DNA from 4 places in the Mesorhizobium sp. CA16 genome. Region 1 is predicted to be linked to each of the others. Evidence: predicted binding sites of a transcription regulator. Region 1 holds the regulator's gene; each other region holds the start of a gene.
The links. The regulator HrcA, encoded in region 1, represses chaperone genes, less so after heat shock. The targets are predictions, from matches to a motif close to GTTAGCACTCNCNNNNNGNGAGTGCTAAC.

Region 1 (7,605 bases):
GCGCATGGTCTTGAGCTCCGTCTCGAAGGCGCGGGCAAAACGCTCTTGGTCGACCGGCTGGTGGCGGACATGGCTGTTGAAGTCGCAGTAAGGGCACTTGGCTGCGCAGAACGGCCAGTGGATATAAACGCCGAAGCCGGGGCTGCGGTCGAGCGGTAGGGGCACTGCGCTCATGCGGGTCCTGATCGCGCCAAATCCAATCTGGCCAAATTCAATCGCACTTCGGCGAATTTCTGAAAGGCGCGGGCGCGGTGCGAAAGCGCCGTCGCCTGGCCGGGCCTCCAGCCATGCTTTTCTTGTGCGCTCATCTCGCCAAAAGTCTTGTCGAAACCGTTGGGCAGGAACACCGGATCGTAGCCGAAGCCGAGCGTGCCGCGCGGCGGCCACACCAGCCTGCCTTCGGCCTCGCCGCGATAATATTCGGCCTCGCCGTCGGGAAAGGCGAGGCAGATGACGGCGACGAAGCGGCCGGTGCGCTGCGAAGGGTCCGTAGCGCCAACCTCCTGCAGCGCCACCTCGGTGCGCTGCATGGCCATGCCGAAATCCCTGCTGCCGTCCGGCGTCTCGGCCCAGTTGGCAGTATAGACACCGGGCGCGCCGTCGAGCGCGTCGACGCAGAGCCCGGAATCGTCCGACAGCGCCGGCAGGCCGGTCGCCTTGGCGGCGGCATATGCCTTGATATAGGCGTTCTCCTCGAAGGTGGTGCCGGTCTCGTCGGGTTCGGGCAGGCCGTATTCCTTGGCCGATTTCGCCTCGAATCCGAACGGCGCCATCAGGTCGGCGAATTCGCGCAGCTTGCCTTCATTGTGGCTGGCGACGACGATCTTTTTTTCCCCAAGGGAATGAAAAGGTTGCGAGTGCATCAGAAACCCCAGATCCTTGGCTCGGCGAACTCGATCGAATTGCCCGACGGGTCGCGGATATAGATCGAGTGCCCGCCCTGCGGCCATTCAAAATCGCTTTCGATGGCGATGTTGTTGGCGGCGAGATGTTTGCGCCATGCGGCGATTTCATCGGCGGTTGCCGCAAAGCAGAGGTGCCCTTCGCCGGCCGTGCCGTGCGGCGGCACCTTCAGCCGAGCGTCCGGCGCTGGCGGGATTTTCGTTGCCTCGGCGTTGAAGAGAAGCAGCACGCCGTCGCCGCAGCGGAAGAAGACGTGGCGCCCTTCGACCTTGCCCAAGGCTTCGAGGCCGATGACGTTGCGGTAGAAGGCTTCGGCGGCGTGTAGGTCTGTGACGTAGAGGGCGGATTCGAGAATTGCGGAGGGTATCACGAGGCCCCCCTCTCTGCCCTGCCGGGCATCTCCCCCTCAAGGGGGGAGATTAGCTGTGGCCGCGCCGGCACCTCTTCTGCAGCATTGGTGATTGGCGAAAGCCGGCGTGACATACAATCTCCCCCCTTGAGGGGGAGATGGCCGGCAGGCCAGAGAGGGGGGCCTAGGCTCGGCATTCGAAAACCTAAGCCACCGCCATCTGCTGCAGGCTCACCAGGCGCGAAATACCCTTCTTCGCCAAGCCCATCAGCGCCGCGAACTGCTCCTCGGAGAAAGGCTCGCCCTCGGCCGTGCCCTGGATCTCGACGATGCCGCCCTTGCCGGTCATGACGAAATTGGCGTCGGTGCCGGCCGAGGAATCCTCGAGGTAGTCGAGATCGATAACCGGCTGGCCGTCATGGATGCCGCAGGAAATCGCCGCGACATGGTCCTTCAGCACCTTGGCGACGCTCACCATCTGGCGCGCTTCCATCCAGCGCAGGCAATCGTAGAGCGCCACCCAGCCGCCGGTGATCGAGGCCGTGCGGGTGCCGCCATCGGCCTGGATGACGTCGCAGTCGACGGTGATCTGCTGCTCGCCCAGCGCCTGCAGGTCGACCACGGCGCGCAGCGAGCGGCCGATCAGCCGCTGGATCTCCAGCGTGCGGCCGCCCTGCTTGCCGGCGGAGGCCTCGCGCCGCATGCGCTCGCCGGTCGAGCGCGGCAGCATGCCGTATTCGGCCGTCACCCAGCCCTTGCCGGAATTGCGCATCCAGGCCGGCACCTTTTCCTCCAGGCTCGCCGTGCACAGGACATGCGTGTCGCCGAACTTCACCAGGCACGAGCCTTCGGCATGCTTGGAGACGCCGCGCTCGAAGGAGATGGCGCGCATTTCGTCGGCTTGGCGTTTGGAGGGGCGCATTCGGCCTTCTTTCTTGTCGTTTCCGGAATCGTGGCCGGCTTGTAGACGCATGCGGGGCAAGTCGCAAAGGAAAAGGACGCCGCGCAGGAAAACGGGCCGCGCGACTGCGAACGCGCCACCGGTGACCGCAAACGCGGCACCGTGTGACCGCGAGCGCGGCACCGGGTTGCGCCGCTGTGGCTTAAGTCTATATCTTTCGGCAGGAGGTTTCTCGCCGGAATGAACAAACCAGTCGATCCGACGTCGCAGTTGCCCGGGCCTCAGTCGCCCGTACTTCAGTCACTCGACATGCGCTCGCGCGATATTTTCCGGCGGATCGTCGATTCCTACCTGCGCGACGGCGAGCCGGTCGGCTCGCGCAGCCTGTCGCGCATCCTGCCCTCGTCGCTGTCGCCGGCCACCATCCGCAATGTGATGAGCGACCTCGAGCATCTGGGGCTGATCTACGCGCCGCATGTTTCCGCCGGGCGGCTGCCGACCCAAACCGGCCTGCGCTTCTTCGTCGACGCCTTCATGGAGCTCGGCGACCTTTCCGACGACGAGCGCCGCACCATCGAGGCGCAGGTGCGCGCCTCCGGCTCGGGCGCGACGCTGGAGCATATGCTGACCGAGGCCAGCCAGATGCTGTCGGGCATGTCGCGCGGCGCCGGCCTCGTGCTCGCCTCCAAGCACGAGGTGGCGCTGAAGCACATCGAATTCATCCAGCTCGAGCCCGCAAAGGCGCTCGCCGTGCTGGTGTCGCAGAACGGCGATGTCGAGAACCGCGTCGTCGACCTGCCGGCCGGCACCACCGTGTCGCAGCTGCACGAGGCGTCCAATTTCCTCAATGCGCATATCCGTGGCCGGACGCTGGCCGAGGCGCGGGCGGAAATCGCCCGCATCAAGGACGAGACCAGGGCGGCCCTCGACACGCTGTCGCAGGATCTGGTCGAGAAAGGCCTCGCGGTCTGGGCCGGCGCCGAAAGCGGCCTGCCGGCGCGCCTTATCGTGCGCGGCCGCGCCAACCTCCTGGAAAACGTCACCGCTCAGGCCGATCTCGAATTGCTACGCCATTTGTTCGAGGACCTCGAAACGCAGGACGGGCTGCTGCAGCTCCTCGACCTTGCCGAGGAGGGGCCTGGCGTGCGCATCTTCATCGGCTCGGAGAACAAGCTGTTTTCGCTGTCCGGCTCCTCGCTGGTCGTCGCCCCCTATCGCGACAAGGACGCCCGCGTCGTCGGCGCGCTTGGCGTCATCGGGCCGACCCGGCTGAACTACGCCCGCATCGTGCCCATGGTCGATTACACTGCACAACTGATTTCCCGCATGCTTCGTTAGGTGTATCGATATTCAGGTGAGGCTGGCCTGACCTGAACCTCGACACAGCTGAGGGTGCAAAGGAGAAGAACATGGCGCTGGAATCGCTCAAGGCCCAGATCAGCCTGCTGCTCGAGGAAATGGTGAACCAGCCCGAGGACGAGCACGAGATCCAGGAGCAGCTGCGCGAGAAATTGAGGGAGATGCGCGCCATGGGCCTGCCCCTGCCGGCTGATCTCGTCGAGTTGGAAAAGCGCCTCGACGACGATCTGGATCCCGAAGAGGCCTGAGGCCGGCAAGTCACGTGCGCGAGCTTCTCTTTTCGATCGTTAGCCCAATATGTTCTATCTCCGGGGCCTTATCGACTGAGGCACCCGAAGGCAGGACATAGTGGCAGAGACGGAGGACAGCATGATGCGGATCGCCGGCCTTGCGGGCCTCGCACTGGTTTTTGCCACGGCTGCCTTTGCGCAGCAGGCCGGTCAGCCCTTGCTCAGCGGCGAAAAAGCTTTCGGCGACTGGAAAGCCGACCGTCCGGGCGTGCGCCGGCTGCTGAAACCTGAGGATTTGCCGAAACCCGATATGACGGAGTCCGCCTCCAACGGCGGCGGCGTCACCGATCGTCCTGAGGATGCTAAGCCAAAGCTTCCGCCCGGCTTTTCCGCCGAGCTGATCGCATCCGGCGTCGACAGTCCTCGCGTCGTGCGGGTGGCGCCGAACGGCGACCTCTTCGTTGCCGACAGCCGGGCGAGCCAGGTGCGCGTCTATCGCCTCGCAGAAGGCAGCGCCAAGCCTGCACAGGAGTCGATCTTCGCCAAGGGCCTGACCCGGCCCTACGGCATCGCCTTCTACCCGCCGGGCGACAAGCCGCAATGGGTCTATGTCGCCAACAGCAATAGCGTCGTCCGCTTCCCCTACCGCGACGGCGACCTGGAAGCGTCGGGCAAGCCGGAAACCATCGTCGCCAAAGTCCCCGCGAGCCACCACTGGACGCGCGACATCGCCTTCTCGCCCGACGGCAAGACGCTCTATCTGTCGGTCGGTTCCGGCTCCAACATCGCCGAGGACATGGGCGCGAAGCCGAAGGGCGGTGTCGAGGCGTGGACGAAATCGCAGCCGCTGGGCGAGGCCTGGGGTCCGGAACAGGGTCGCGCCGACGTGCTGGCCTTCGACCCCGACGGCAACAACCGCAGGACGGTCGCCACCGGCCTGCGCAACTGTTCCGGCATGACCATGCAGCCCGAGACAGGCGCGCTCTGGTGCGTCGTCAACGAGCGCGACGAGCTTGGCGACAACACCCCCTTCGAATATGCCACCGCCGTGAAGGAAGGCGCCTTCTATGGCTGGCCCTGGTATTATATCGGCGACAATGAGGACCCGCGCCACAAGGGCGCCCGCCCCGATCTCGCCGGCAAGGTCACGGTTCCGGACGTGCTGATGCAGGCGCATTCGGCGCCGCTCAACATCGCCTTTTATGATGGCGCCAACTTCCCGGCCGATTTTAAGGGCGACGCCTTCGTCACGCTGCACGGCTCGTGGAACCGCAATGTCCGCACCGGCTACAAGGTGGTGCGGCTGAGATTCAAGGACGGCAAGCCGACCGGCGAATACGAGGACTTCGCCACCGGCTTCGTCATATCCGACGACGCGGTCTGGGGCCGGCCGGTCGGCGTCGCCGTGGCCAGGGACGGCGCGCTGATTCTAACCGAGGACGGCAACGGGACGATCTGGCGTATTACGTATGGTGGGTAGCTCCTCCAACCTCGTCATTCCAGGGCGGAGCAGCCGCGAAGCGGCGTCGCGGAGACCCTGGAATCCATTCCGTGACCCTGATCAAAGAGTGCAGCGGCGCAGAATTCTGCACCGTTGTGGCGCTCGGAGGTCACGGAATGGATCCTCGGGTCTGCGCGCGTCGCTTCGCTCCTTGCTCCGCCCGTGGATGACGAGGTTGGGACGCTCCAGCCAATCTCCAAGGCGCCCGCCGGGCGACCGGCCAAATGCCCGTGCCAGTCGCGCTGGCGTAACGAATTCCAGTGCGAGGGAATTACCGTCGATCCGGCATCGTGATAAAAACCCAGCCCCACATACGCCAGGCCAGAACCAATGACACTCACCGGATTCCTTGCCTACAGCGCCGCGCTCGGCGTCGCCGCCGCCATTCCGGGCCCCGGCGTCACGGCGCTTGTCGCCCGCGCGCTCGGCTCCGGCTTCCGGTCCTCGCTTGCCATGTCGTTCGGCCTGATGCTCGGCGACCTCACCTATCTCACCGCCGTCGTGCTCGGGCTTGCTTTCGTCGCCCAGACCTTCGGCATGGTCTTCCTCGCCATCAAATGGGCCGGCGTCGCCTATCTCGCCTTCCTCGCCTGGCGCTTCTGGACCAGCGGCATCACGCCCGAGACCGTCGAGGCGCGGAAGGCCAAAGGCGGGCTGGTGTCGAGCTTCATCGCCGGGCTGACGGTGACGCTCGGCAATCCCAAGACGATGATCTTCTATCTCGCCATCACGCCGACCATCGTCGACCTGAAGACGATCACGCTCGCCGACTACGCGATTCTTGCGATGCTCACTGTGGCGGTTCTGTTCGTGGTGCTGGTGCCTTATCTGGCGCTCGCGGCCAAGGCGCGCTGGTTCCTGAAATCGCCGCGCGCGCTGAAGGTGCTGAACCGCACCGCCGCCGGCTTCATGATGGGCGCGGCTGCCGCCATAGCGGCGCGTCAATAGGTTCCAATCTCAACCGATCCCGAATTCGGCCAAACTATTCCTGAAACCCGGCGTGGCGGAAAATGCATTTCCGGCCTCGGGCGCTTTTGAGCAACCGCCCCACTCGGATATTTTCCAGCCGCAGCCTATCTTGCGCGGTTGAAAGTCTTATTCTGTCCGCCTGTGCCATTGCCTTGGGAGCGAAACCAATGAACAAGCCCGTCACCTCCGCGCGCGTGCCCGGCCGCGGCCGCGTCTTCAACTCGATCACGGAGACGATTGGCGACACGCCGCTGGTCAGGCTGGACAAGTTCGCCAGGGAGAAGGGCATCGTCGCCAACCTTCTGGCCAAGCTCGAATTCTTCAACCCGATCGCCTCCGTCAAGGACCGCATCGGCGTCGCCATGATCGAGGCGCTGGAGGAGGCCGGCAAGATTTCGCCCGGCAAGACCACGCTGATCGAGCCGACTTCCGGCAACACCGGCATCGCGCTCGCCTTCGCCGCCGCCGCCAAGGGCTACAAGCTGATCCTCACCATGCCGGAGACGATGTCGGTCGAGCGCCGCAAGATGCTGGCGCTGCTCGGCGCCGAGCTGGTGCTGACCGAAGGCCCGAAAGGCATGAAGGGCGCAATCGCCAAGGCCGACGAGCTCGCCGCGACGCTGCCCAACGCCATCATCCCGCAGCAGTTCGAGAACCCGGCCAATCCTGAAATCCACCGCCGCACCACGGCCGAGGAAATCTGGAACGACACCAATGGCGAGGTCGACATCTTCGTTGCCGGCATTGGCACCGGCGGCACCATCACCGGCGTCGGCCAGGTGCTGAAGAAGCGCAAGCCCTCGCTGCACGTCGTGGCGGTCGAGCCGGAAGCCTCGCCGGTTCTGTCGGGAGGCCAGCCCGGCCCACACAAGATCCAGGGCATCGGCGCAGGCTTTGCGCCCAAAATCCTCGACACCTCGATCTATGACGAGGTCGTCAGGGTCTCGAACGAGGATTCGGTCGCCAATGCGCGTCTCGTCGCCCGGCTCGAAGGCGTTCCGGTCGGCATCTCGTCGGGCGCGGCACTCCAGGCGGCAATCGTCGTCGGCTCTCGGCCGGAGAACAAGGGCAAGACCCTCGTCGTCGTCATCCCCTCCTTCGCCGAGCGCTATCTCTCGACCATCCTGTTCGACGGGCTGGGGGCCTGAACGGACTGGACCGCTGAAAAGGCGCCGGTGGCATTCGTCGGCGGCTTGAGGCAGGCGCCGCTTCCGGCTCATATCGCCGCCGGCCCAATCGGCCGGTGGGAGGGTTTTCATGTACAAGCTCTATACGCGCCCAAACAGCGGCGGCTTCGTCGTCGAGGCGGCGCTTGCCATGGCCGGCGTGCCCTTCGAGCAGATCGACGTACCCAAGAAGGATCCGCCGGATCCGGCCTTCCTCGCCATCAGCC
Region 2 (7,605 bases), on a different contig from region 1:
TCGTCGAGGTCGGCGGCTTCCGCGGCCTCGCGGCCGAGCACGGCATGCGCATCGTCCGCTTCTCGGGTGCGATAGAATTCGATCATGATCTTCATCATCATCCATCTCGCTGTGTCAGTTCTCGCCTTAGCCGCGAGGGGTACTGATGTCAGGAAGTCTGGTGTGGGCGCCGAACACGCTTTTAGGCTTGGGCAGGGCCTTTTCCTGCTTCGGCTTCCTGATTTCCCGGCTCGAGCGTTTCGGTCCCTTTGCCATGTGCGAACGTCCTTTCGATGAGCGTTATGGTGTCACCCGGCGATGTGGCGACCGGTTCGAGACTGTCTTGCGTCGCCACCCGTTCATGAGGTTCGCCGTCGTTGCGGATGCGGTACTGCGCCGAATCTTCCCTCGGCGGGAGTCTGGCTGTGATCCGGTAGATTTCCGAAGTCTTTGGAAACGTGCCGAAGCCGCCCTTCAGCCGGACAGCCTGTCCGAGGGCAAATAGATGCGTTGCGGCTTCGCGGCGGACCGTGTGTGCGTTGCGTTGCATCATCGTGGTTCTCATCATTGTCTCTGGTCCTGCTCCAGTGCGGCTTTGAGCGATGCCGGTTCGATCGGCACCATCTGCCGCGTAGCACCGCTTGCGGAGATCGCCGGCAGGTGAATGAAGGTGGCGACGCGGCGCCACGCGATCAGGGAAGCTCCTTCGAGGGCTTCCTCGTCGTGATCGACGCGGTAGTCCCCGGGTGGTTGCGGTGCATCAAAGCCGGGCAGCGAAAACGCCGACTTGAAGCGAACGATAGTTGGTGTGGTGCGGCTGGTCATTTGTTGCGGCTTTCAGCGGAAACCCGCGCCTGCGCGTTTCCCTATCATTCCCACTCGAACCACCGGAATGATGCCCGACGCTGCCAGTACATCCGTGGTCAGCGTCGATGTCATTCCAGGGGTTCGAACGGAACGAAATGTGCGCCGGACCGGCGCTGCACTCGTTTTCGAGAATTCGGTGTGAATGGCGGGGCTCTGACACAAAGCCAACTCGACCAAATCAACGAGTTTTACCTATGCGCCTCATTTGAGTTCTAAACAAGGTCGAGACGCTTTTTATTTGTCCCTTGAAATAACAGACGCACGCCCGCAAAATTCAAGCCGGCAGAAAATTTCCCACAAGTGCGGATGAATTTCTGCGCGGCTCGAATTATTTCATTCGAATTCTTGGTCATCGGCGAGAAATAATTCTGGCACTCCTATCTATCGAGTGCCAACCCGCCTATACAGAGGCAGCGGCCGCCCAATGCCGGCCACAGAAAGAAGTTCCCCATGAAATTCCGGCCACTCCACGACCGCGTCGTTGTTCGCCGCGCCGAAGGCGATACCAAATCCAAGGGCGGCATCATCATTCCCGACAATGCCAGGGAGAAACCGCAGGAAGGCGAAGTGATCGCCGTCGGCCCGGGAGCACGCGACGAAAGCGGCGCCTTGATCGTGCCCGATGTGAAAGCCGCCGACTTCATCCTGTTCGGCAAATGGTCCGGCACCGAGGTCAAGATCGATGGCGAGGACCTTCTGATCATGAAGGAAGCCGACATCATGGGCATCATCGACAAGAGCGAGACCGGCATTGTCGACAAGACAATGGCCGTCAAGAACGCCGCCTGACCGGGCAGTCTTCACGGCAAACGGCGCACTCCAATTTTCGAACGGGATCAACGATCATGTCTGCCAAGGAAATCAAATTCTCCACCGACGCGCGCGACCGCATGCTGCGCGGCGTCGAGCTCCTGAACAACGCCGTCAAGGTGACGCTCGGCCCCAAGGGCCGCAACGTCATCATCGACAAGGCTTATGGCGCGCCGCGCATCACCAAGGACGGGGTGACGGTGGCCAAGGAAATCGAGCTTACCGACAAGTTCGAAAACATGGGCGCCCAGATGGTGCGCGAAGTGGCCTCGAAGACCAACGACCTTGCCGGGGACGGCACGACCACCGCCACGGTGCTGGCCGCCTCGATCCTGCGCGAAGGCGCCAAGCTGGTCGCTGCCGGCATGAACCCGATGGACCTCAAGCGCGGCATCGACCAGGCGGTCACCGCCGTGGTTGAGGAAATCAAGGCGCGGGCCAAGAAGGTCAAGTCGTCGGCCGAGATCGCGCAGGTCGGCACCATTGCCGCCAATGGCGATGCCAGCGTCGGTGAGATGATCGCCAAGGCCATGGACAAGGTCGGCAATGACGGCGTCATCACTGTCGAGGAAGCCAAGACCGCCGAGACCGAGCTCGACGTCGTCGAGGGCATGCAGTTCGACCGCGGCTATCTCAGCCCGTATTTCGTCACCAATGCCGACAAGATGCGCGTCGAACTGGAAGAGCCCTATGTGCTTATCCACGAAAAGAAGCTCGGCAACCTGCAGGCGATGCTGCCGATCCTCGAAGCAGTGGTGCAGGGCGGTAGGCCGCTCCTGATCATCTCCGAGGACGTCGAAGGCGAGGCGCTGGCCACGCTGGTCGTCAACAAGCTGCGCGGCGGCCTCAAGGTCGCGGCCGTCAAGGCGCCGGGCTTCGGCGATCGCCGCAAGGCGATGCTGGAAGACATCGCCGTGCTCACCGCCGGCCAGATGATCTCGGAGGATCTAGGCATCAAGCTCGAAAACGTCACCATCGACATGCTCGGTCGCGCCAAGCGCGTGCTGATCGACAAGGACACCACCACGATCATCGACGGCGCCGGCGCCAAGGCCACCATCCAGGCGCGCGTCGCCCAGATCAGGGGTCAGATCGAGGAAACCACGTCCGACTACGACAAGGAAAAGCTGCAGGAGCGGCTGGCCAAGCTCTCCGGCGGCGTTGCGGTGATCCGCGTCGGCGGTGCTACGGAGTCGGAAGTCAAGGAAAAGAAGGACCGTATCGACGATGCGCTGAACGCCACGCGCGCGGCTGTCGAGGAAGGCATCGTGCCCGGCGGTGGTGTGGCGCTGCTGCGCGCCAGGTCGGCGCTCAAGGGCCTGACCAGCGCCAATGTCGATGTCACCGCAGGCATCTCGATCGTGCTCCGGGCGCTCGAAGCGCCGATGCGCCAGATCGCTGAGAATTCCGGCGTCGAAGGGTCGATCATCGTCGGCAAGCTTGCCGACAGCAAGGACCACAATCAGGGCTTTGACGCCCAGAACGAGGTATATGTCGACATGATCAAGGCAGGCATCGTCGATCCGGCAAAGGTGGTGCGCACGGCACTGCAGGATGCCGGCTCGATCGCAGCGCTTTTGATCACCGCCGAAGCCATGATCACCGACATTCCGGCCAAGGATGCCGCACCTTCACCTAGCGGCGGCGGCATGGGCGGAATGGGATACTGAGACCTTGGCGCCAGGAGACGGCCGTGCGTGAACCGACGCTACCCCCGGTGTTCGGCAGGCTTGGGGTCAAGTCGCCGGTCGCCATCGTGGCGGCTTCGGCCACATCCAGCAATACGACGAACCTGGCGGCCCGTATGCGAGAAGGTCTCTCGTCGCGCAGGGGCCTGGCTTTGAACCTCGGCGTGGTGCTGTGGACAGTACTTGTCCTGGCGGCGGTATTTTTCATTCTGCAAACCTGAACCGATCGGCGGCGGGCGAAAACGAAAGGACGCGGAATATGGCAAACCGCCACGGCTTCGTATGGACCATCCGGACAGCTGGACCGTTTTCGACGTCTTCACCGGCCAGCCCGCCGAGTCCGATCACAAGATCATGGTCGGCATCAATGCCGGCCAAGCGTACGAGATGGTAGCCGGCTGAGCGATCAAGACGCCAAGCGGTGGGAAGAGGCCGGCCGCTGACTTGTGCCGATGTACCAATGAATAAATCCGCCGGAATGTCGGGGGCGTACAGTGCCATTGTCGCCGGTCAGAACATGGGCACCGGCGCTTGAGAGCGTCCATCATACTCCCGCCCCTCGATGGGAGCCGGATTGTGGACAACGATCATTCCGCCGATGTGATTTCGACTTTGGACTGCAATATCCTGCGCGACGCCTTCAGAACATCGGTCATCATCGAAAATCGCATCCCTGAGGATCAATGGCACGGAAACGCCGCGCTTCTGATCCGCGATTATGCCGGCAACTCCGATTTTGATTCGGCACTGCTGGCCTGGATCGTACGAAAGTAACCTTGCCGCCGTGCATAACTTGCCGGAGCGGGCAGCTGCTCCGCGTTCGCTTTCATTTTTTGCCTGAAAGGATGATGAGCATGAGATACTTGAAAACCCCGGATGCTCCGGTCGTAACGATCGAGCCAATCGTCGAGGCCGCAAAAGTCCTATCGAAGCGGCTGACGATCAGAAGCGACGAAGCCGCAAGACGAAAGATCGCCGACACCGACGGCACGATGCGGCGGGCGCGTCACCTTGCTGAAAGCAACCGCCTGATTTAATGCGCCTACGTCGGCTTTCGATCAGGTCGAGACTTCAAGGCGCCCACGGTAAACGTCCGCTATCGCGCATCCGAAGACCTGAAGCTCCCTTTCGGCATCCGGCCCCGAATGAGAAAAAATCGACTTTCCCTTCGATCGCACCGGGATCATGTCGCACCGTCATCTGGGTGGCTCGTGGTCGTTCCGGTGGCTGCCACGAACGGCAGATAAGCGCCTAAACGGACGTTTTGCGGGGCGGACCGGAAGGACGGCACAGCGATGCTCGTCGGTATCGCGCAGTTCGGCTGCGCCAGGACCTGAGGATACTGGCGACCGTAGGCGAACTTCGGGGTGTAGCTCGCGAGCTATACGTGGCCGATGAGTTCGACATCGCTGTGCATCTTTGCGCCTGCGGTTGCGGTACGAAGTTAGGACGCCGCTCGGCCCTCCTGAATGGCGAGTGACCTATACGAACGGTGGGCCTACGGTCGTTCCCTCAATCGGGAACTGGCAGTTGCCGCGCCGCTCGCACTCCGTCATCACAGGCGGAAAAGTCCTGTGGGCAGGCCAGTGGAGTGAGGAGAACATCAACGCGGGCCGCATCGCGGAACAGCACCGAGGCGAGACCTACTATGCCGCTCGCCCGCACAATCGCAAATGGTGGGTCCGATTTGGCAAGTGGCTGCGCGGCCTGTTTAGTGGTGGCAGGAACTAAGGTCGGTTACCGAACGGCAGCTATCTGCAGGGTCCGCTCCAGGACCGGACAGTCAGCAGTCGGCCCCCACTGGCACAGCTATGAATACCTGATTTCGCCGCTTCAAGCACCGCGGGCGTATTGCGCTGGCGGCGCCCCCACGCACCGCGAGAAGGCTGAGCTGAAGGCACTCGTCGAGCCATATCCGGTCTTCGCCGCAATCTGCGCGATGCTGTGCTGCCGCGCTCTAAGCATGTGCTTGGCCAGCGTCATCCTCCAGCTTTGCAGGTATTCCATCGGCGCCATGCCCACCACTCGGTTGAATCGCGTGAAGAAGGCCGAGCGGGACAGCCCCGCCTCACGTGCCATCTCGGCGACGCTCCATGCGCGATCTGGCGCCGCGTGGATGGCGCGCAGCGGGCCGGTCAACCGGTCGTCCGCCAGCCCGCGCAGCAGGCCTGGCGTGGCACTCGTCTCGGTCGCAGAACGCAGAGCTTCGATCAGTAGCACCTGCAGCAGATGTTCCAGAACCACGTCGCGTGCCGGGCGATCCGCTCTCGCCTCGTCCCGCACCAGTCGCGCCAGGTCGCCAAGACGCTGCTCCCCCCGCACCATGGCCATATCGGGAAGCAGCGACACCAGCAGCTCCGCATCCGGGGCGCCGAAGCTGCAATACCCGATGAGCTGCTGCACCTCGACAGCGGCGTTCTCTGGCCCGATCCGCACTGTTCCGTCCGGACGGATCAAAGGGCGGCTTTCCAGCCCAGGCGGCGGTTCGGGATCGGCGCTCGACATGGAAAAGCTCTGCACCGCCGGCACCAGCACGAAATCGCCTTGGCAAAGCTTCATCGGCGGCTTGCCGTCCACCTCGAGACGCGCCTGACCGGCAAGGAGCAGACAATAGTAGACCTGTCCAACCTCGGTCCGCCGTACGCGCCAGGGGCCGGAAGCGTCCACCAGCTTCGAAAAGGGCGCGCGCGGACGCAAAAGGGCGATCACTTCGGAAAGCGGATCTGACATTTCGGACTTTCGATAAACAGTGACGGACATGCGATTATAGAAAATTCGCTCCGCAAGGTCGATATCCAAAGCATCCAACAACGGAGACACCCCATGAACACCGTGATGATCACCGGATGCTCCTCTGGCTTCGGGCTGGAGACCGCGCGCCACTTCATCGACAAGGGCTGGTCGGTCGTCGCCACGATGCGCAGCCCGCGCGAGGATGTCTTGCCCGCCTCCGATCGACTGCGCATCCTGCAACTCGACGTGACCGAGCGCGATGCGATCGGCCGCGCGGTCGAGGCAGCAGGTCCGATCGATGCGCTCGTAAACAATGCGGGCATCGGCTGGATGGGACCGCTGGAGGGCACGCCGGAAGAGATAATCCGCGAAATTTTTGAGACCAACACTTTCGGCACGATCGAGATGGTCCGCGCCGTGCTGCCGCAGTTCCGGCAACGCGGAGCGGGGACGATCGTCAATGTTTCCTCCAGCACAACGCTGAAGGCGCTGCCGCTGCTACCGATCTACACGGCCAGCAAGGCTGCGGTGAATGCCTTTACCGAATGCCTCGCGCTGGAGCTCGAGCCCTTCGGCATCCGCACGCGGCTGGTCCTGCCCGGCCAAGCTCCAGGGACCCGTTTCGGGGCCAACGCACGCGGCAAGATGGCAGAAGCGGGGGGCATTCCCGAAGCCTATGGCCCCATTGCCAAGCAGGTCTTTGCCGCTCACGCGGCGGCGGCGAACGCGAAGATCACCGAGCCGGCAGACGTGATTGCCGCCATTTGGCGGGCAGTGACCAAGCCGGACTGTCCCTTGCGGCAGACCGCAGGCGCCGATGCCATGGCTCTTGCGGCATGAGGGCAGGAATGCTGGGGGCTCCGGCACTTCGGGTCAGACGGAGGGCGAGTAACACTTTGCCGGTGTCGCGAATTTTCCGCTTCGCCGGCAGAACCTGTCTTAATGGTGGGGTCTGCCCACATGCGGCAAACGGCTCGATCGAGCCGTTTATCGTGTCCGATTCCAATGACAGCAAGGCGTCGTGAGCTGAATGGCTGATTTACCAATTGGTCGGTTGCGCGCGAACTGGCTGGAAAGAAGGTGCGCATCAACGCCCTCAATCCGGGGCCGACCGGCTCACCGATGCACTCCCATATCGACCCGGCCCTCAAGGACCGCATCGCGGCCAACCTGCCGATACGCCGCATGGGCCGGCCCGAGGATATGGCTGCCGCGATCCTGTTCCTGTGCTCCGACGCCGCGAGATTCGTCTACGGCGCGGCGCTCGACGTGGATGGCGGCTCGATGTTCCGCTGAGCGGCATGGCGTCAGTCATAGGAGAGTTTTACGCGGCTATATGGCGGTGGCGTATTTGGCTTTGGATGCCGGCAGCATCCAGAAATTGCCTTGGCGACGCACGACTCCGCGGCATTTCTCACCCGATTTCATTTGGGTATCGGTGAGATCGAAACCAGGATTGCTGGAACCGGACTGGTCGTTTCATATGGCGCCCTTCGCCGGGGGCTGTCGGTCCCGCATCCCGCCTTGA
Region 3 (7,605 bases), on a different contig from region 1:
CGGGAGGCGGATGGGCCGACCTCCCGCGTCGGTGCATCAACTCTTGATGTCGATGCGCTTGACCTGCGACTGCGCCTTCTCGCTCTTCGGCAAGGTGACGGTCAGCACGCCGTTCTTGAAGCGGGCATCCACCTCGTCTTCCTTGACCTCGTAGCCGACCGGGATGCGGCGCTCGAAGCGGCCGTAATAGCGCTCGGAGAACTGCCTATCCTTGTCCTCCGTCTCGGAGCGCTTCTCGCCTCTCAGCGTCAGCACGCCGTCGTCGAGCAGGACCTCGATGTCTTTCTGTTCGAGGCCAGGCACCTCGGCCATCACCTTGATCTCCTTCTCGCCGTTGGAGATCTCGACGCTCGGCCAACCGGCGCCGAGGGCGGAGACACCGCCAAGTGACGGCAACCGACTGTCGAAGCCGCGGAAAACGTCGTCAAACAGGCGGTTCACCTCGCGATGCAGCGACAGGAACGGATCGCGCTCACCGTCGCGGAATATGCTTGGAAGCTGGTTGCCGTTGCTCCGGCCCCAGGGGATCAGATCACGGACACTCATGGTTTGCTCCTTTCTGTTCATCGGCTCGAAAAGCTCCTACGCGCCGCGCAGTGCCCGGCGCGTAGCGCGGATGCGCTCACAGAAGCCCTCAGGCGGCGTGCTTCTCGCCTTCGATCTTCTTTGTCGTGCCTTTGAGCGTTGCCTTGTCGGCCGCGATCTCGATCCGCCGCGGTTTCATCTCTTCTGGAATTTCGCGCTTCAGATCGATCGTCAGCAGCCCATTGACCAAGCTGGCGCCAACGACCTTGACGTGGTCGGCAAGCTCGAAGCGGCGCTGGAATGCACGGCCGGCGATGCCACGATGCAGGTACTCACCCTTGTCCTCGCCGGCTTTCTGGCCAGAGACCATGAGCATGTTCTGCTCCTGGGTAATGGCCAGTTCGTCCTGCGAGAACCCAGCCACCGCCATACTGATGCGGTAGTCGTCTTCCGAAGTCTTGGCGATGTCGTAGGGTGGCCAATTGTCGACGGTCTCGATCCGGCTCGCCGTCTCGAGCGCGTTCAGCATTCGATCGAAGCCGATGCTCGACCGGAACAGGGGACTGAAGTCAAACGTGGTTCTCATAGCTACATCCTCCATTGAGCAACATAGATACGAGGGGCGCCAAGGAAGCGGCGCCCCTTGACCTTGCCGGTCTCTCTCAAGCACCGGCGTAATCGATCTGGGAATTCAACACGGGCACGTCAAGGCCCGCTTCGAAGCAGCCTTCAGGTCGTGAAAGTCAGTCCCTTCGTCTGCATGCAGGCAGGCAAATCATGAGTTGGAGGCGGCCGCACAACCACGACCGCCTCGGGGAGCTGATCTTCAATGGATCGCGATGATCCCGTCGACGGCCCGCCATTCCGACGCCCTGATGAGTCGATGGTGAGCGACACGGACAGAATGCAAGGCGCCAGCCAGCTCGCGCTGCCAAAAGCCCAGAAAGCCCCTCAGCGCCGGGAAATCCGGGGCAAGATCATAGTCCTGCCAGACGTAAAGCTGGAGCAGGCTGGGATGGTCGGGCAGATGATAATGGATCTCGGCAGTGGCCAAGCCATAGCCATTCATCTGCAAGCGGAATTCCCTGCTGACCGCCATCGCCTTCGGGCCTTCACGCGCTCAGCCGGTCGACCACCTGCCGGTGGTCGTCATCGGCAGGGCCGCTGGGCGGCGGAGCCAGCGCATCAAGCCGGCGCAGCGCATCCATGATGTCGTCGAAGGAGACCGGCCGCTCGGTGCCCGGCGGCTGGCGCAGCGCCGGCATCGATTCTACGGCGCAAGCATCGGACGCCCAGGACGAAAGGATCGCCCGCTTTTCCCATATATCGAGCGAGCCGTCCTCCAGCACATCCCGCGGGTGCTGAAAATGCCTGGCCGGCGACAGCAGCCGGTCGAGCGAAAGGTCTGATAGTTCGGGAGCTAGGGAAGGAATGATCGGCGAAAGCGTCTGTCGGTCCATTTCTGTCCTCCGTCTCCAAAAACTCCTTGCTTCGGGTTCCAATTTCTCAGCGGTCCCGGCGCTGCCGGGCACCGATAATCTTGTTCAACTCAATCGCGAATTCAAGCCTCTTCGTTATCGGAGCGGGCCAATTTACCGCATGTTTTCAGCGCGCTAGCACTCAACGGTCGAGAGTGCCAAAAAATTTGCGGTACCCCCTTGAAAGTAGATGAAGGCAAAATTAGCTCGACATGCGCGCGATGCCGAAAGGGTCGCGCGAGCCCCGCTCCGGTCCTGCCGGTCCGGAGCGGAGGAACTGCTCGCAATCTGTTTGTCCTGAAGGAGAACGATATGACGTTCCGTCCATTGCATGACCGCGTGCTCGTGCGCCGCATCGAGGCCGAAGAGAAGACGGCCGGCGGTATCATCATCCCCGACACTGCCAAGGAAAAGCCGCAGGAAGGCGAAGTCATCGCCGTCGGCCCGGGGGCCCGCGACGAGAGCGGCAAGCTCGTGCCCCTCGACGTGAAGGTCGGCGACCGCATTTTGTTCGGCAAGTGGTCCGGCACCGAGATCAAGCTCAACGGCGAGGATCTGCTCATCATGAAGGAAAGCGATGTGATGGGCGTGATCGAGCAGGCCGCGACGCTGAAGAAAGCCGCCTGACCGGGGCTTCGATAGAACCGCAACCCAGTCAATGAAAGCTGCCTAAACAAGGAGTGATCCAATGGCTGCCAAGGAAGTCAAATTCCATTCCGACGCCCGCGAGCGCATGCTGCGCGGCGTCAACATCCTCGCCGACGCGGTGAAGGTGACGCTCGGTCCGAAGGGTCGCAACGTCGTCATCGACAAGTCGTTCGGCGCGCCGCGCATCACCAAGGACGGCGTCACCGTCGCCAAGGAGATCGAGCTCGAGGACAAGTTCGAGAACATGGGCGCCCAGATGGTCCGCGAAGTCGCTTCGAAGACCAGCGACATCGCCGGCGACGGCACCACCACTGCCACCGTGCTTGCCCAGGCGATCGTTCGCGAAGGGGCTAAGGCCGTTGCCTCGGGCATGAACCCGATGGATCTGAAACGCGGTATCGACAAGGCGGTGGATGCTGTCGTCGCCGAACTCAAGGTCAACGCCCGCAAGATCACCAGCAACGACGAGATCGCACAGGTCGGCACCATCTCGGCCAATGGCGATGCCGAGATCGGCCGCTTCCTGGCCGAGGCTATGGAAAAAGTCGGCAACGAAGGCGTCATCACCGTCGAGGAAGCCAAGACGGCCGAGACCGAGCTGGAAGTCGTGGAAGGCATGCAGTTCGATCGCGGCTATCTCTCGCCCTATTTCATCACCAATCAGGACAAGATGCGCGTCGAGCTCGAAGAGCCCTATGTGCTGATCCACGAGAAGAAGCTCAGCAATCTTCAGGCCCTGCTTCCCGTGCTCGAAGCCGTGGTCCAGTCCGGCAAGCCGCTCCTGATCATCGCCGAGGATGTCGAGGGCGAGGCTCTGGCCACGCTCGTCGTCAACAAGCTGCGCGGCGGGCTTAAGGTCGCCGCCGTCAAGGCTCCGGGCTTCGGTGACCGCCGCAAGGCCATGCTGGAGGACATCGCCATCCTGACCGGCGGCACGGCCATTAGCGAGGATCTCGGCATCAAGCTGGAGAACGTCACGCTGGAGATGCTCGGCCGCGCCAAGAAGGTCGCGATCGAGAAGGAGAACACCACCATCGTCGATGGTGCCGGCAAGAAGGAGGAGATCCAGGGCCGCATCACGCAAATCAAGGCGCAGATCGAGGAGACCACCTCCGACTATGATCGCGAGAAGCTGCAGGAGCGGCTGGCCAAGCTCGCCGGCGGCGTTGCCGTGATCCGCGTCGGCGGCGCGACGGAAGTGGAGGTCAAGGAGAAGAAGGACCGCGTCGACGACGCGCTGCACGCCACGCGCGCGGCGGTCGAGGAAGGTATCCTGCCCGGCGGCGGCGTTGCCCTGCTCAGGGCGGCCAAGGCGCTCGACACAGTCGCCGTCGACAACCCGGACCAGAGATACGGCGTCGATATCGTGCGGCGCGCGATCGAGGCTCCGGCGCGCCAGATCGCCGAGAACAGCGGGTCGGAAGGTTCGATCATCGTCGGCAAGCTGCGCGAGAAGACCGAATTCGCCTATGGCTGGAACGCCCAGACCGGCGAATATGGCGACCTCTACAAACAGGGCGTCATCGATCCCGCCAAGGTCGTGCGCACCGCGCTGCAGGATGCGGCCTCGGTTGCCGGACTGCTCGTCACCACCGAGGCCATGGTGGCCGAGAAGCCGAAGAAGGAGGCCGCTCCGGCCATGCCGGCTGGCGCCGGCATGGACTTCTGAGACGCCGACGGGAGCCCGCTTCCGGCAACGGGAGCGGGCGTTTCGAAATGCACGATGGGAGGCCATTATGGATATGATGAGCGGCAATGGCTCGGTTCCGGCGCCGACGCGCCCGGCAAGCGAATTCCTCGCTTATGAAGCCGAATGCCGAAGCGCATTGAAGCCGCTGCTGGCAGGCTTGCTCGACACGGCCGAATCCGCCGGGTGGAACCGGCGGACCGTCGCCTCAACGCTGATGTTTCTTGCCGCACAGCACGTGTCGGCCACCGAAACATCCGGGGGCGGCTAGCAAAATCGGGCCCCGCCTCCAAGGCGGGGCCCATGTGACTGCGAACGGACGAGGATTGCCATGATTGCAGGACGATTGCGCGAATGCCTGAGAATCTTGCGATGGGAAGCTGCCGACGTCGCCGAGGAACTTGGCTGGCCCAGAAACGACGTGACACGCTGGCTCGAGGGGCGCGCGCCGGTGCCGCTGGCGGTCGCCGCCTGGATCGAGGCCCTCGCCAAGGCACACAAGGCGCTGCCCCCGCCGCGCCTTAACCGGCAGAATTCAGCGACGCACACGCCGGCGGGCCCGGTGGTTGTGCAGGCGTTCAACGGCATAGGCCAGCCGCGGCCGCACGGCATCGTCCTGCAACCGCCCTACCCGCGTCGACATGTGCTGGCCGGGACGACCGGCCTTCGCCCGGGCGCCATGAGCACCCACCCGAATGAGGGTTCTGACCATGAGCCACGACCGCTTTGAAGACCCTGTCACCATCCTTGTCGGAATGGGGTTGCCGGTCCGGCTCGAGACCATGATGGAAGCCTATGCCCTGCTGCAGGATTGGCCGGCTGCGAGCAGGAGCAGCGCATATGCGATGGCGCTCAACGCCTGCAGAGCCGGCATTGCCGGCGAGATCGACGCGGAAATGGTGCGGACAACCCTTGTTGCCTTCGCCCGCCGCCACGATATCCTGGCGCCGGACATGGTTTCGCTGGCGCCCGCAGCGCTGGCAGGGCGCGCGTCCACAAGCAACAATGGCTGAAGATTTGAAACCGGCGCGTGCTGGCGCGACGGACAAAATAACCGAACCCAGGAATTTTGAATGACGACGGACACCAAGGCGAAGGAAACCAGGACATTCGAGGCGGACGTCTCGCGGCTGCTGCATATGATGGTGCACTCGGTCTATTCGGACCGAGACGTTTTCCTGCGCGAGCTGATCTCCAACGCGGCGGATGCCTGCGAGAGGCTGCGCTTCGAGGCGGTGAGCCGGCCAGAGCTTCTGGGCGCCGATGCCAAGCCACGCATCACGATTGCCGCCAATCCGGACAACAAGGAGCTTTCGGTCGAGGACAACGGCATCGGCATGAGCCGCGACGAGATGGCGGAGGCGCTGGGCACGATCGCGCGCTCCGGCACCCGCGCCTTCATGGAGCGCGTCGAAGCCGGCAAGGCGGCGGAAGACACGCAGCTCATCGGCCAGTTCGGCGTCGGGTTTTATTCGGCCTTCATGGTCGCAGACCGGGTCGACGTCATCAGCCGCCAGGCCGGCAGCGACGAGGCCTTCCGCTGGTCGTCCGACGGCAAGGGCACCTACGAGATCGCGCCGGCGCCGCTCGAGGCAGCACCCAAGCGCGGCACGCGCGTGGTGCTGCATCTGATGGAGGACGCCTCGTCCTACACCACGCCCTATCGGCTCGAGGGCTTGGCGAAGTCGCAGTCCGGGCATGTGCCGGTGCCAATCACATTTGTCGAAAAGCCCGGCGCCGAACCGCGCGACATCGCCGACGGCACGGCGCTTTGGGTGCGGCAAAAGAGCGAGATCAAGCCGGAGGAATATACCGACTTCTACCGCAGCATCGCCGGCCAGTATGACGAGCCAGCCTCGACCATCCATTTCCGCGCCGAGGGCCGGCAGGAATACAGCGTACTCGCCTTCGTGCCGGGCTCGCGGCCGTTCGACCTGTTCGACCAGGACCGCAAGGGCCGCATGAAGCTCTATGTGCGGCGCGTCTTCATCACCGACGAAGCCGATCTGCTGCCGCGCTACCTGCGCTTCGTGCGCGGCCTGGTCGATTCCGCCGACCTGCCGCTCAATGTCTCGCGCGAGATGATCCAGCAAAGCCCGTTGCTCGCAGCGATCCGCAAGGGCGTGACCAACCGCGTTCTCGGCGACCTCGCCAAGACGGCCGAAAACGATGCCGAAGCCTACGCCAAAATCTGGGAAAATTTCGGCGTCGTCCTCAAGGAAGGTCTCTATGAGGATTACGAGCGACGGGAGCAGCTGCTGAAGCTTGCCCGCTTCCGTTCGACGACCTCAGGCGAAGGCTGGCGCAGCCTTGCCGACTATGTCGCAGCGATGAAGGAAGGACAGAAAGCGATCTTCTTCATGGCCGGTGACGATCGCGCCCGGCTCGAAGCCTCGCCGCAGCTCGAAGGTTTTCGCGCACGCGGCATCGAGGTGCTGCTCCTCACCGATCCCGTCGACAGCTTCTGGGTGACGATGGCGCCGGAATTCGACGGCAAGCCGTTCAAGTCGGTGACGCAGGGCGCGGCCGAGCTCGCCGATATTGCGCTGCCCGAAGATGCGACGAAGCCCGACGCGGAGACATCGTCGGATATCGCCGCCTTCCTGGCTTTCGTGAAAACGACGCTTGGCGAGGAGGTTTCGGACGTGAAGTCCTCGGACCGGCTGACCGAAAGCGCCGTGTGCCTTGTCGCGCCGGAGCATGGCCCGGACCGCCAGTTCGAGCGCCTGCTCAACGCCGCCGGCCGGCTCGACAAGGCGGCCAAGCCAATTCTCGAGATCAACCCGCGCCACGAGCGCGTGGCGGCGCTGGCAAAGCTCGGCGACGACGAGAAGGCGTTCAAGGAAGACGCCGCGCATCTGCTTTACGACGAGGCACGTGTGCTCGACGGCGACAAGCCGGCCGACGCCAAGGCGTTCTCGGCGCGGCTTGCGCGGCTGATCGATCGCGGGCTGACGAGGGGGTAAGCGCCGACGCTCGCCCGACAGGGGGAATGCGCCGCCGCCAATTGCGTAGGGTCTCGCCCTACCCCCTCAATCCCGGCGCTTCCTGGCCGGTGCGGGCGACATATTCGGTGTAGCCGCCGCCATAGGTGTGGACGCCGTCGGGCGTCAGCTCGAGCACGCGGTTCGACAGCGCCGCCAGGAAATGGCGGTCGTGCGAGACGAACAGCATCGTGCCTTCATATTGCGACAGCGCCTCGATCAGCATCTGCTTGGTGGTTATGTCGAGGTGGTTGGTCGGCTCGTCGAGCACCAGCAGGTTTGG
Region 4 (7,605 bases), on a different contig from region 1:
GCCAGGAAAGATGGTCCGGCAGTCGCACCGCCCATTGCTCGTCAAGCAGCGCATATTCGCTCAGCATGCCGTCCAGCGTGCAGCCGAGCTGGTCGATCATGCCCGGATGGATGCGGCCGTCGATCCAGCGCGCGAAATAGCTGCCGGTGACGCGGTCGCCGACGACAAAGCGAGTGACGCCGTCGCCGGCGGCCGCGACTTCGCCGGCACCGTCGCTCAGCGGCACGATGCCCGCGCGGGGTGCCAGAGGATAGGTGCCGTTGAGGATCATCGTGTCGCGGCGGTTGAGCGAGGCGGCGCGCACTCGTACCAGGATCTGGTTTGCACCCGGCTTGGGCAGCGCTTCCTTGCGCATGACCAGCCTCTCGATGTCGCCGAATTCCTCAAGCCGGTATGTCCGCATTTTTGCCTCCAGTATATGTAGACCGATTTACATATTATGTAGACCGATTGTCATATTCAGGGCAAGTCCTATAATGCGCGCTCCTGACAAAGGTTGACATTTTGAGAGGTCGACGTGGCGACTGACACACGCACCCGCATGATCGAGGCGACGGCGCTGCTCATCCGGCAGCGCGGCTATCACGGCACGTCGCTGAACGACATTCTGAGCGCCAGCGCGGCACCCCGCGGCTCGCTCTATTTTCATTTCCCTGGCGGCAAGGACCAGCTGGTCATCGAGGTGACGCGCGCCAGCGTCGCCGATGTGACAGAGCGGCTGGGCGCGGCGCTGTTGGAGGAAAGCGATCCCGCCGTTGCAGTCCACCACATCTACCAGTCGGTCGCCCGCATGCTGGAGGAGAACGAATTCTCGCTCGGCTGCCCGGTGGCGCCGGTGGTGCTCGACGCGCCGAACGACGTTCCGGACCTGGTTGAAATCTGCCGCTCAGCCTTCGAGCAGTGGATCGGGCTGCTGCGCCAGGCTTTCATGCGGGCAGGGGTGCCGGAGCGGCGCGCGCAGGCTCTGGCGTTGCTGGTCGAATCCTCGCTCGAAGGCCTGATGGTGATCGCCCGTGCCACCCGCGACCGTACCCCGGTCCAGGCGGTTGCCGACGAGGTCGCTGCGCTGGTCGAGCAGGCGGTGCTTGCCGGAAAGGCAGCACGGCAGGCGGAGAGTGCCGCCTGAGGAATCGGATTTGATCTCCAAATGCAAAACAAAAAGGGCGCCTTTCGGCGCCCTTTCGTATGCATTGGCTTGGTAGCCTGGATTTAGAAGTCCATGCCGCCCATGCCACCCATGCCGCCGCCGGGCATGCCGCCCGGCATACCGCCGGCAGCTTCCTTCTTCGGAGCTTCGGCGATCATGGCTTCGGTGGTGACGAGCAGGCCGGCGACCGAGGCCGCGTCCTGGAGAGCCGTGCGCACGACCTTGACCGGGTCGACGATGCCCATGGCGATCATGTCGCCATACTCGCCGGTCTGGGCGTTGTAGCCGAAGGTCGCGCCCTTGTTGTCGAGGATCTTGCCAGCGACGATCGAGGCTTCGGCACCGGCGTTGGCCGCGATCTGGCGGGCCGGAGCCTGCAGCGCGCGACGAACGATGTTGATGCCGGCGGCCTGATCGGAGTTGGCGCCGGTGGCCTTGAGGTTGCCCGAAGCGCGCAGGAGCGCAACGCCGCCGCCGGCGACGATGCCTTCTTCCACGGCCGCGCGGGTCGCGTTCAGGGCGTCATCGACGCGGTCCTTCTTTTCCTTGACTTCCACTTCGGTCGCACCGCCGACGCGGATCACGGCAACGCCGCCGGCGAGCTTCGCCAGACGTTCCTGCAGCTTCTCCTTGTCGTAGTCCGAGGTGGTCTCCTCGATCTGCTGCTTGATCTGGGCGACGCGGCCCTGGATCTCGGCCTTCTTGCCGGCGCCGTCGACGATGGTGGTGTTCTCCTTGGAGATCGACACCTTCTTGGCGCGGCCGAGCATGTTGAGGCCGACATTCTCGAGCTTGATGCCGAGGTCTTCCGAGATGACCTGGCCACCGGTGAGAATGGCGATGTCTTCCAGCATGGCCTTGCGGCGGTCACCGAAGCCCGGCGCCTTGACGGCGGCGATCTTCAGGCCACCGCGCAGCTTGTTGACGACCAGCGTGGCCAGGGCCTCGCCTTCGACGTCTTCCGAGATGATGAGCAGCGGCTTCGAGGTCTGGACGACGGCTTCCAGGACCGGCAGCATGGCCTGCAGGTTGGACAGCTTCTTCTCGTGCAGCAGGATGTAGGCGTCCTCGAGATCGGCGACCATCTTGTCGGCGTTGGTGACGAAGTAGGGCGACAGGTAGCCGCGGTCGAACTGCATGCCTTCGACGACTTCCAGCTCGGTCTCGGCGGTCTTGGCTTCCTCGACGGTGATGACGCCTTCGTTGCCGACCTTCTGCATCGCTTCCGCGATCATCTTGCCGACCGACTCGTCGCCATTGGCCGAGATGGTGCCGACCTGGGCAACTTCCTCGGAAGTCTTGATCTTCTTGGCGGCCTTGCCGAGCGCCGTGACGACTTCGGTGACGGCGAGGTCGATGCCGCGCTTCAGGTCCATCGGGTTCATGCCGGCGGCGACCGCCTTGTGGCCTTCCTGGACGATCGACTGCGCCAGGACCGTTGCGGTCGTGGTGCCGTCGCCGGCGATGTCGTTGGTCTTCGAAGCGACTTCGCGGACCATCTGGGCGCCCATGTTCTCGAACTTGTCCTCAAGCTCGATTTCCTTGGCGACGGTGACGCCGTCCTTGGTGATGCGCGGGGCGCCGAACGACTTGTCGATGACGACGTTGCGGCCCTTGGGGCCGAGGGTGACCTTCACCGCGTCGGCGAGGATGTTGACACCGCGCAGCATGCGCTCACGGGCATCGCGGGAGAATTTTACGTCTTTGGCAGCCATGTTTTAGCTCCTGGCAGGGGCTCGGGAAGAGCCCGAAGATGAAGATTCAGGTGAGGCCGATGATCAGCCGATGATGCCCATGATGTCGGATTCCTTCATGATCAGAAGGTCTTCGCCATTGAGCTTGACTTCAGTGCCCGACCACTTGCCGAACAGGATGCGGTCGCCGGCCTTGACGTCCAGCGGCACGAGCTTGCCGCTTTCGTCGCGGGCACCGGAGCCGACGGCGATGATCTCGCCTTCCTGCGGCTTCTCCTTCGCCGTATCCGGGATGATGATCCCGCCGGCGGTCTTGGATTCGGATTCGACCCGGCGAACGACCACGCGGTCATGAAGCGGGCGGAACTTGGACTTTGCCATGTTTTCTTCCTCGAATGAGAACGGTGAGAACTGTTCCTCCATCCGGCGAGGCCGCCGGATATAAGTTAGCACTCACCAAAGGCGAGTGCTAACGTGGCGCTGAGATAGGCCGCTGGGTTGCCGGAGTCAAGGCGCGCGCAACGGGGCAGCGGCGCGAAATTTTTTTCGTGCGAGACGCAAGGCCGAAATGCACCGGCCATCGCGAGGCGCCGACGAGCAACCCGCCCGTTAGTCCAGGCGCCTCGGCGAACGCAGCACCAGCAACGGGCAGCGTTCTGCGAGCCCGTATGTGCCGGTCGAGGCCAGCCGGACGTCATCGAAGAAGGTCTGGGCTTCCTTGATCAGCGCTGCTGCGGGGGCGAAGCTGTAGACGACGGACGAGTTCCGGTAGACGTCGATGGTCCCGATGGTCGGCAGCTCCCACCCGGTTCGAGCCGACAGCTCCTCGCGGTCGGGAAACATCCTGTCGAATTGTTCGAGGATGCCCCTCACCGGTATCGTGTAATCAGGCGCTCCGCCGATGGCGGTCATGGCCACGCGCCATTTGAGTTCATGGAAGGTCGAGACGTCGCCGCTCAGCGCCAAGGCGCGGACATCCTTCGGGTCGTCTGGAGTTCCGGGGGAAGCATAAAGCCTGATGGCGGCACGCCCGTCGGATTTGAGCGCACGCGCGATCGACACGAACAGTGAGCGTCTGAGGTCGGCGGCGCCGATGACCGAGAGACAGCCATCGCCGATCAGCGCTTCGATGCTCGCGCCGGGAAACGGCAAGTCGAACCAGTCGCCCTGCACCGCCTTGCGCATATCGGTGTCGCCCGGCCAGATGCCGGCAATCATGTCGGCGGACTCGTCGACCGCCGTCATTGTGACGCCGAGCCCGGCGAGCTCGGGCGTCACGCCGAGCATGACGACGTGCGATTGCGAAAGCTCGAGCTCACGTTCGTAGGCCTCGACCACCTGAGCCGGCGGCCGCAGCGGCGAGCCGAGCAACTGCCAGTGCTTGCGAATTGCATTCCAGTGCTCGGTCATGCAAACCCTGTATCGGTTAGGCATTGTGTTCGGTCGCATAATCGAAGACGCATGATAAGCCAAGTGGGGCGCATGGCACGCATCGCCGTCATCACGCATGAGCAAGACCGCTTCCAGACCCGGCGCGGGCTGCTGCTGCGCCGTGACAGCCCGTATATGCTCTTCGACCTGCTTGAGGAGCTGAAGCGCCGCGGCCATTCGGTGCGGGTCCTGCGCGGCACCTCGGCGAAGCCGGCCGCCGACATCGCGGTGCTGCATCTCGACGCGACCGTGACGCCGCCCGATTATGTCGACTATGCGCGCCGCTTTCCCTTCTGCCTCAATCTTGGGGCCGCCGACATCTCGAAACGCCGCATCAGCGGCGCGGTGATTGACCAAGTCGACGACTGGCAGGGACAGGTCATCGTCAAGAGCAGCCTCAACCATCGGGGAACGCCGGAACAGCAGCTGAACCGGCGCGCGCGGCGAGCCGGCAGACCGGAGCCGTTCCCCGGCGTCCAAGCCTTCGAAAAATACGAGATCCATGCCTCGCTCGCCGATGTTCCGGCCGCGGTCTTCGAACGCCGGGATCTGGTCGTCGAGAAATTCATTCCTGAGCCGGAGCCGGACGGTTTTGGCGCCCGCTTCTGGCTGTTCTGCGGCGAGCGCGAGCGCTGCACCCGTCATGTCTCGCCGCAGAGCCTGGTCAAGGGCGACGACACCATCCGCCGCGAGGCGGTGCCCGTGCCGGACGAGCTGCGCGCGCTGCGGCGCCAGCTCGGCTTCGATTACGGCAAGTTCGACTTCGTCATGCATGAGGGCAGGGCGGTGCTGCTCGATGCCAACAAGACCCCTGGGCGTGCCAGGAACCTGTCGAGCTTCATCGCCGCCGGCAATGCCAATCTTGCCGACGGCTTCGAAGGACTGATCCGCCAGGTCAAGTGACCGATCGTCTAGATATTCATGCCCCCAGACACCTCGATGCGCTGGGCATTGACCCAGCGATTGTCGTCGGAGAGCAGCGAGGCGATCATCGGCCCGATATCGTCGGGGACGCCGACGCGGCCGAGCGCGGTGACGCCGGCCACCATGCGGTTGATCTCGGCATTGTCGCGCACATGGCCGCCATTGAAGTCCGTGGCGATCGCGCCGGGCGCCACGGTGTTGGCGGTGATGCCGCGCTGGCCGAGCTCCTTGGCGAGGTAGCGCGTGAACACCTCGATGCCGCCCTTCATCATCGCATAGGCCGACGATCCGGGAGCAGCAAAGCGGGCGAGCCCGCTCGAGATGTTGATGATGCGTCCGCCATCATTGATCAGCGGCAGCAGCGCCTGGGTGAGGAAGAACACGCCCTTGAGATGGACGTTCATCAGCGTGTCGAACTCCTCTTGCGTCGTTTCGGCGATCATCTTGCGCAGGCCGGTGCCGGCATTGTTGACGAGATAGTCGAAGCGGTCGCGCTGCCAGGTGTCCTTGAGGGTCTTCTTCAACGCCGCAACGAAAGCCGGGAAGCTGGCGACGGCGCCGGCGTCGAGCTCAAGCGCCGCTGCTCGACCGCCAGCAGCCTCGATCTCGGCGATTGCGCTCTTCGCCTCGTCGGCGCGCGAGCGATAGGTGACGATGACGTCGACGCCCCTCCGGGCAAGGTGGATCGCGGTGTTGCGGCCGAGGCCGCGGCTGCCGCCGGTGATGAGAGCAATGGGACGAGTGGTCATGGCGAATCTCCTTCTTTTGGATGGAGATGCATATACTCGCCTGCCTGATCGATATAATCGGCCATGGATTGCCAACACTATTCAGTCTGTGCGAACAATCGGCGATGGACCGGTTCGACAGCATGCGGCTCTTCACTCGCGTTGTGGAACGGCGCAGCTTCACCGCGGCCGCCGCCGATCTCGGCCTGCCGCGCTCCAGCGCCACCGCCGCGATCAAGCAGCTCGAGGAGCGGCTCGGCGTACAATTGCTGAGGCGCACAACGCGCCACGTCACCACGACGCTGGACGGCGAGGCCTATTACCAGCGCTGCATCGGCATCCTCGCCGACATCGAGGATGCCGAGGGCAGCTTCGGCGGGCATGAGGTGCGCGGACGTCTGAGCATCGACATCAACGGCAACATGGCCCGCACCTTCGTCATTCCGGAACTGCCGGCGCTGCTCGCCCGCTATCCCGGGCTCAGCGTGCATATCGGCGAGGGCGACCGCTTCGTCGACCTGATGCGCGAAGGCGTCGATTGCGTGGTCCGCGCCGGCACGCTGCCCGACAGCGACATGATCGCGCGCCGCATCGGCATGGCGCGCGAGGCGACGGTTGCCAGCGTCGCCTATGTCGAGCGCTACGGCCTGCCGCGCACTCTGGACGAGCTTGCCGGGCACGTCATGATCGGCTTCGTCTCGTCCCGCACCGGCCAGGTGATGCCGCAGGAGTTCACCGTCGATGGAAAGATCCGCGAGATCGTGCTGCCGTCGCGCGTCACCGTCTCCAATTCCGACACCGCCGCCACGCTCGTGCGCCAGGGTTTCGGCCTCTACCAGGCGCCGCGCCGCCGCTTCGCCGCCGACATCGAAGCGGGCCGGCTGGTCGAGGTGCTGCCGGACAATCCGCCGACGCCGACGCCGATCTCGGTGCTTTATCCGCCGAGCCGCCAGCTTTCGCCAAGGGTGAGAGTGTTTGTGGATTGGCTGGTGGAGATTCTGGGGCCGAAGCTGGAAGCGGGCTGAGGCAGCCAGGCGCGGCCCCGAGTATGGCGTCGGCTACAAAAACAGCTTCAACTGCGTATGGATGATCGACCGATAATCCTCGATCGTCCTCCGGCCCTCCGCCTCGTCCTGCGTCAGCGCCAGCCGCACGACGCCGCCGGCGAGCTGGAAGATCAGGAACACGACACGTCCGAACGCCTCGCGCTGCTCCGCTTGGAGCATCGGCCCGACCTTATCGCAGAACATCTTCGCCTGTTGCCTCGTCTCGGCGATGTCGAGATGCTGCAGCGCCTTGTCGGCCTGGATGGCGTTCTGCAGGTCCTGGATTGCCGGGTCTGCGGCGACACGGGCATGATAATCGTCGAGCAGGCGGTCGGCCGCGGCGGTCACGTCATCCAGCCGGCCTATCCCGGCGATGATTGCGCCGAAGCGTGCGCGGCTTTCCTCGGAGAACCGCTCATAGAGCATCGCCAGGATCGCCGACTTGCTGGGGAAGTAATGATAGACGGTAGCGATCGGCCCGCCGGCCAGCGCGCCGACTTCCTTCATCGTCACCGCGTCGATGCCCTTCTCGCCGATCAGTCGCATGGTCGTGGCGAGGATCGCGTCGATGCGCTCGCGGCTGCGCTCCTGCTTCGGCCTTCGCCGCGGTTCCGTCGCTGTTCGCCTTGTCTGCG

Region 2: the regulator HrcA is predicted to act here: its motif matches at 1,214-1,242, upstream of LB525_RS10530 (co-chaperone GroES).
Region 3: the regulator HrcA is predicted to act here: its motif matches at 2,138-2,166, upstream of groES (co-chaperone GroES).
Region 4: the regulator HrcA is predicted to act here: its motif matches at 3,287-3,315, upstream of groES (co-chaperone GroES).

The regions. Positions count from the first base shown of each region.
Region 1 is NZ_JAIUHP010000030.1:17,585-25,189, forward strand. It holds gene hemW (radical SAM family heme chaperone HemW) at 1-174, opposite strand, end outside; gene rdgB (RdgB/HAM1 family non-canonical purine NTP pyrophosphatase) at 171-863, opposite strand; gene LB525_RS27110 (VOC family protein) at 863-1,273, opposite strand; gene rph (ribonuclease PH) at 1,458-2,174, opposite strand; gene hrcA (heat-inducible transcriptional repressor HrcA) at 2,394-3,491, shown strand; gene LB525_RS27125 (hypothetical protein) at 3,563-3,760, shown strand; gene LB525_RS27130 (PQQ-dependent sugar dehydrogenase) at 3,882-5,222, shown strand; gene LB525_RS27135 (LysE family translocator) at 5,574-6,191, shown strand; gene cysK (cysteine synthase A) at 6,380-7,360, shown strand; gene LB525_RS27145 (glutathione S-transferase family protein) at 7,470-7,605, shown strand, end outside.
Region 2 is NZ_JAIUHP010000005.1:270,366-277,970, forward strand. It holds gene LB525_RS10515 (hypothetical protein) at 1-95, opposite strand, end outside; gene LB525_RS10520 (hypothetical protein) at 182-532, opposite strand; gene LB525_RS10525 (hypothetical protein) at 544-804, opposite strand; gene LB525_RS10530 (co-chaperone GroES) at 1,297-1,635, shown strand; gene groL (chaperonin GroEL) at 1,692-3,326, shown strand; gene LB525_RS10540 (hypothetical protein) at 3,350-3,565, shown strand; gene LB525_RS10545 (hypothetical protein) at 3,549-3,845, opposite strand; gene LB525_RS10550 (hypothetical protein) at 3,921-4,118, shown strand; gene LB525_RS10555 (hypothetical protein) at 4,199-4,381, shown strand; gene LB525_RS28705 (DUF6527 family protein) at 4,821-5,075, shown strand; gene LB525_RS10565 (AraC family transcriptional regulator) at 5,178-6,155, opposite strand; gene LB525_RS10570 (SDR family oxidoreductase) at 6,168-6,917, shown strand; partial or broken gene LB525_RS10575 (SDR family NAD(P)-dependent oxidoreductase) at 7,128-7,373, shown strand.
Region 3 is NZ_JAIUHP010000003.1:69,441-77,045, forward strand. It holds gene LB525_RS06170 (Hsp20/alpha crystallin family protein) at 37-546, opposite strand; gene LB525_RS06175 (Hsp20 family protein) at 635-1,111, opposite strand; gene LB525_RS06180 (usg protein) at 1,352-1,624, opposite strand; gene LB525_RS06185 (hypothetical protein) at 1,638-1,985, opposite strand; gene groES (co-chaperone GroES) at 2,316-2,630, shown strand; gene groL (chaperonin GroEL) at 2,692-4,320, shown strand; gene LB525_RS06200 (hypothetical protein) at 4,394-4,609, shown strand; gene LB525_RS06205 (helix-turn-helix domain-containing protein) at 4,670-5,068, shown strand; gene LB525_RS06210 (DUF982 domain-containing protein) at 5,049-5,351, shown strand; gene htpG (molecular chaperone HtpG) at 5,412-7,304, shown strand; gene LB525_RS06220 (ABC-F family ATP-binding cassette domain-containing protein) at 7,363-7,605, opposite strand, start outside.
Region 4 is NZ_JAIUHP010000006.1:110,567-118,171, forward strand. It holds gene LB525_RS11410 (zinc-dependent alcohol dehydrogenase family protein) at 1-403, opposite strand, end outside; gene LB525_RS11415 (TetR/AcrR family transcriptional regulator) at 518-1,126, shown strand; gene groL (chaperonin GroEL) at 1,210-2,862, opposite strand; gene groES (co-chaperone GroES) at 2,926-3,222, opposite strand; gene LB525_RS11430 (class I SAM-dependent methyltransferase) at 3,451-4,251, opposite strand; gene LB525_RS11435 (hypothetical protein) at 4,324-5,175, shown strand; gene LB525_RS11440 (SDR family NAD(P)-dependent oxidoreductase) at 5,184-5,945, opposite strand; gene LB525_RS11445 (LysR family transcriptional regulator) at 6,050-6,949, shown strand; gene LB525_RS11450 (TetR/AcrR family transcriptional regulator) at 6,983-7,605, opposite strand, start outside.